DNA from 2 places in the Clostridioides sp. LIBA-7602 genome. Region 2 is predicted to be linked to the other one. Evidence: riboswitches for the same ligand, from Rfam matches in the RefSeq annotation. Region 2 holds a riboswitch; the other holds the start of a gene.
The links. A riboswitch is a leader RNA that binds a small molecule or an ion and turns the genes downstream of it on or off. The one in region 2 is predicted to bind cyclic di-GMP.
Positions count from the first base shown of each region.

Region 1: linked by a shared signal. The riboswitch ahead of flgB (flagellar basal body rod protein FlgB) and the one ahead of ACTG45_RS15685 (SrtB-anchored collagen-binding adhesin) in region 2 are both predicted to bind cyclic di-GMP.

Region 1 covers NZ_CP196991.1:320,147-322,357, reverse strand. The annotation lists gene fliF (flagellar basal-body MS-ring/collar protein FliF) at 1-160, opposite strand, end outside; gene fliE (flagellar hook-basal body complex protein FliE) at 185-502, opposite strand; gene flgC (flagellar basal body rod protein FlgC) at 512-916, opposite strand; gene flgB (flagellar basal body rod protein FlgB) at 924-1,241, opposite strand; cyclic di-GMP riboswitch class I at 1,648-1,738, opposite strand; gene ACTG45_RS01835 (GNAT family N-acetyltransferase) at 1,872-2,211, opposite strand, start outside.
Region 2 covers NZ_CP196991.1:3,333,974-3,336,184, reverse strand. The annotation lists gene ACTG45_RS15690 (cation diffusion facilitator family transporter) at 1-916, shown strand, start outside; cyclic di-GMP riboswitch class II at 1,042-1,127, shown strand; gene ACTG45_RS15685 (SrtB-anchored collagen-binding adhesin) at 1,240-2,211, shown strand, end outside.

The DNA.
Region 1 (2,211 bases), 1.3 Mb from region 2:
ACTTATTTTTACTTGCAGATATTGCTGTAAATACTAGCGCTAAACATATAGCAACAATCCCTATACCTAATGCTATCTTGGTCCCTTTTTTTAAAGAACCTATTTTTGTCCTAGCTTTAGCAACTTGCTCCTTAATCTTATTTTTAAAACTGGTTATCATTGATTATTACTCCTGTTCAAAAGACTAAATTTGTACCTTATTCATTTCTTGATATGCGTCATGAATCTTATTTCTAACTTCTATTAAATATTGCATAGATAGCTGTGCTTCTTGACCTTTTAACATAACTTCATGCATAGAAACATCTTCGCCTTTTATAAATTTTTCTTTCATGTCATCTGCTGTCACTTGTTGAAAATTGACTTTGTCTATAGTATCTATTATTACATCTTCAAAATTCTTTTTTTCTTCTTTATTATTAATATTTAATTGTTTTGTTTCTCCAATCAAATTATCTAACTTTGCACCTTGCATTAAATTGTTAATTTGTGTAATTGGCATAATTTATCCCTACTTTCCTATTTCCAAAGCTTTAGATATCATAGACTTCTGAGCATTCAGTGTATCTATGTTGGAATCATATGCTCGTGAAGCTGTTATTAAATCTGTCATTTCAACCAATATATTTACGTTTGGATATTCCACATATCCATTTGGCTTTGCATCTGGGTGAGATGGGTCATATACTTCTTTAAGAGGTGATTTGTCATCTTCAACAGATGTGACTTTTACTCCTAGCATACCTAATTTATTATCATAGTTTTCTTCAAATGAAACAACTTTTCTCCTATATGCTTCTCCATTTGGACCTCTTGTAGCATTTATATTAGCTACATTTGATGATATGATATCCATTTTCAAACTTTCTGCTGTTAATCCACTAGCAGAGATTTCCATTCCACTGAACACACTCATCTTCTAGTTACCTCCCACTTATTATTGATTTAGTCATTGCTATTTTGCCATTTGCAAAACCTATTAGAGCATTATATTGCAATGTTGCCATTGCTTGCTTTACTTTTTCTTCTTCTATATCTACATTATTGCCATCTACCCTTAGACCTTTGGAATTGTCTATTTTTTCTTCTATTTTTGGCATGGCATCATTTAATGTTTCTTCAAAAGTTACATAATGTTTTTTGTAGCCTTCAGTATTTATATTTGCTATATTATTTGCTATTGTTTGACTTCTTAGATTGGTCGCATCTAGTCCCATTTTTATAATGTCATATGTATTCATACTCACCCCTCCTCAAAATATATTTATTTGCTATATTTAATGATTAAAAAATGAAGTTGCTATATTACAAAAAATGACTTCTTTGTCCATTTAAATCTATTGCAATTCTATTACATTAATATAATAATGTATCATTTTAGTGAGAAATCTAATTTAAATTTAATTAACTTCAATAAAAATAAAAAAAAATTTTAATATGTATTTAATTTTTTCTTTGTAAAGTTGCCTTTTTTTGTAAAATAGCAACTTTTTCAGATAGTTTTTCTTTATTTCTTGTTATAATTGGTAAAATATGTTATTATATGTATTTTCTACTGTAATAAAGTAATTTTTCCATAATAAAATGACCGCCAAAAAAGCAGTCACTTCGACTAATCCTACGTATACAATTATACTTAGGACTCTTTTTGGCAACTGGCTAGCATAGTTCGCATATACAAACTTTAGCCCCTATAGCTTTGCGTCACTAGATTTCTCTAGTTTTGCCTATTTAGTTTTAATTTAAGTATACAATAAATGATAAAATTTTTAAACATTTTTATCATATTTTATATTATTATTTTATAACTATTATCAAAAAATCTAATCTAGTAAAAAATAACCCTATACTTTTTATATCATATACTCTTTCTATGTGCTTAAATAATTAAAAATTGAATACCATTTTATATTCATGAACATATTGTTTAAAAATATATGCTCTCTAAACTCTCCTTCATATATAAATCCCATTTTCTCATAAAATCTTATAGCTCTCTCATTGTGTGAGTAAACATTCAAATAAACTTTTTTCAGATTAAGATTTTCAAAAGCAATTTTTAATATTTCTTCTGTACCCATCTTAGCTACACTCTTTCCAATAGCTTTTTTTCTTAATACTATAGCATATTCTGCGTTTCTATTAATATAGTCTATATTCTTTAAACTAACAGTTCCAAGATATTCATCTGAATCATCAACAATTGCCATA
Region 2 (2,211 bases):
GCATCCTTTTGGACATGGAAGAATAGAATATTTATCCGCATTAATAGTAGCATTTATGGTGATGTTGGTAGGACTTCAATTTATAAAGTCATCTGTAGAAAGGATAGTAAATCCAGTACCTATAAAATTTGAAGTAATACCTCTTGTACTTTTAATTGCTTCTATAATGATTAAAGTTTGGTTAAGTAAATTTAATAAATTTATGGGAAATAAAATTGATTCTTCAGCATTAAAAGCAGTTTCACTTGATGCTTTAGGAGACGTATTCACATCGAGTTGTGTAGTAATATCATTTGTTATAGCTAGGTTTACTAGTTTTCCTATAGATGGCTATGTTGGTATTGTAGTATCACTAGTAATACTTTATGCTGGATTTTCACTTGTAAAAGATACTATAAATCCTCTTCTAGGAGAAGCCCCAGATGAAGAAATGGTAAAATCCATTATAGAATTATTACTATCTTATAAACATATTATAGGGACACATGATTTAATAATTCATAACTATGGAGTTGGACGATGTATTGCATCTATACATGCAGAAATTCCATCAAATATAGATATAATGGAAATTCATGAAATCATAGATACTGCTGAGAGAGAAATATCTGAAAAATTGGATATATATTTGGTAATTCACATGGACCCTATATGTCTTGAAGATGAAGAAGTTATGTCAGCAAAGGAAGAACTTGAAAAAATACTTAAGAAAAATAGTCTCGTAAAATCTATGCATGATTTTAGAATAGTTGGAAAAGGAAATAAGAAAAATTTAGTGTTTGATATAGTAGTTAATCCTTCTGAGTTCTCTAAAAATATGTCAGAAGAAGATTTAAAAGAAGATATAACGAGATTAGTTAAGGAGATGAATCCTGAATATAATTGTGTAATTGTTGTGGATAAGGATTTTATTTAATGATTACTTAAAATTGTTATAAGGAAAAAAATGTAAAATATATAGACAATAATATATAGTCATTATATAATATAAATATATAATTGTATTTAGTATGAATATAACAATTTTAATTGTTTTTTATAAAATATTATAGAGATGTTGATGTATGTCTTATTATTGGGCGCCTTATGGACATACTGAGTCAGTGGTGCAACCGGCTATGAATATAAATTTATTTATTTTCATAGCTTTTTTTGTATAATTTTTTGATAAAAATTAATTTAAATGGGATATCAATGGAAGTTTATAAACTATAGACAGTATAGAGGGGAGAAATCTATATGAAGAAGGGTAATAAAAGGGCATTATTAATAAGCTTAATTATGATTTTAAGTATGGTAGTATCTACAATATATCCAACTGTATCTTATGCTTCGGAATTAGGAGATAACAGTCAGAGTCAAAATAGCTCAACTAGTTCATCAAGTGGGGAAGAGAAGCCATCAGATAATAAAAAACCAGAGCAGACTCCAGAAGGAGAGAAGCCATCAGATAATAAAAAACCAGAGCAGACTCCAGAAGAGGAGAAACCATCAGACAATAAAAAGCCGGAACAGACTCCAGAAGGAGAGAAACCATCAGACAATAAAAAACCAGAGCAGACTCCAGAAGAGGAGAAGCCATCAGACAATAAAAAGCCGGAACAAACTCCAGAAGGAGAAAAACCATCAGACAATAAAAAGCCAGAGCAGACTCCAGAAGAGGAGAAGCCATTAGACAATAAAAATACAGAGCAGATTCCAAAAGAAGAGAAGCCATTAGAAGATGAAAATCTATTAAAAACTTTAGAAGAAGAACTTAATGAAGAGAATGAAGATTATGGATTCATTATAAAAATTAATAATAGTACAATAGAAACTGAATCAATGAAAAAAATATCATTTAAATTAACTTATACTCCAACATCAAAGGGAATACAAGTAGGTGATTCAATAACTTTCAAGGTGCCAGATGTATTTAATAAAGTTAATTTAGATTATACAAGTGAATGTTTTGATAAAACAGAAAGTAATGGAGAATACACACTTACATTTAGAGAACTACCTAATGGTCAAAGTATAATGCAAGGGAAAATAGGTCTAGAAGCATATGTTAAAAAGGTTGACGAAGAAACAAATACAAAAATTCATATTGAAACTACTGGAAAGATAGAAAGTGGAAGTGGAGATGTGGATGTAGAAATAAAGCCTGGAGATAAGGACGATGTAGAAGAGGCTAAAGGAACACTTAAAAAGCTTGTTGAAGGAAGAAAA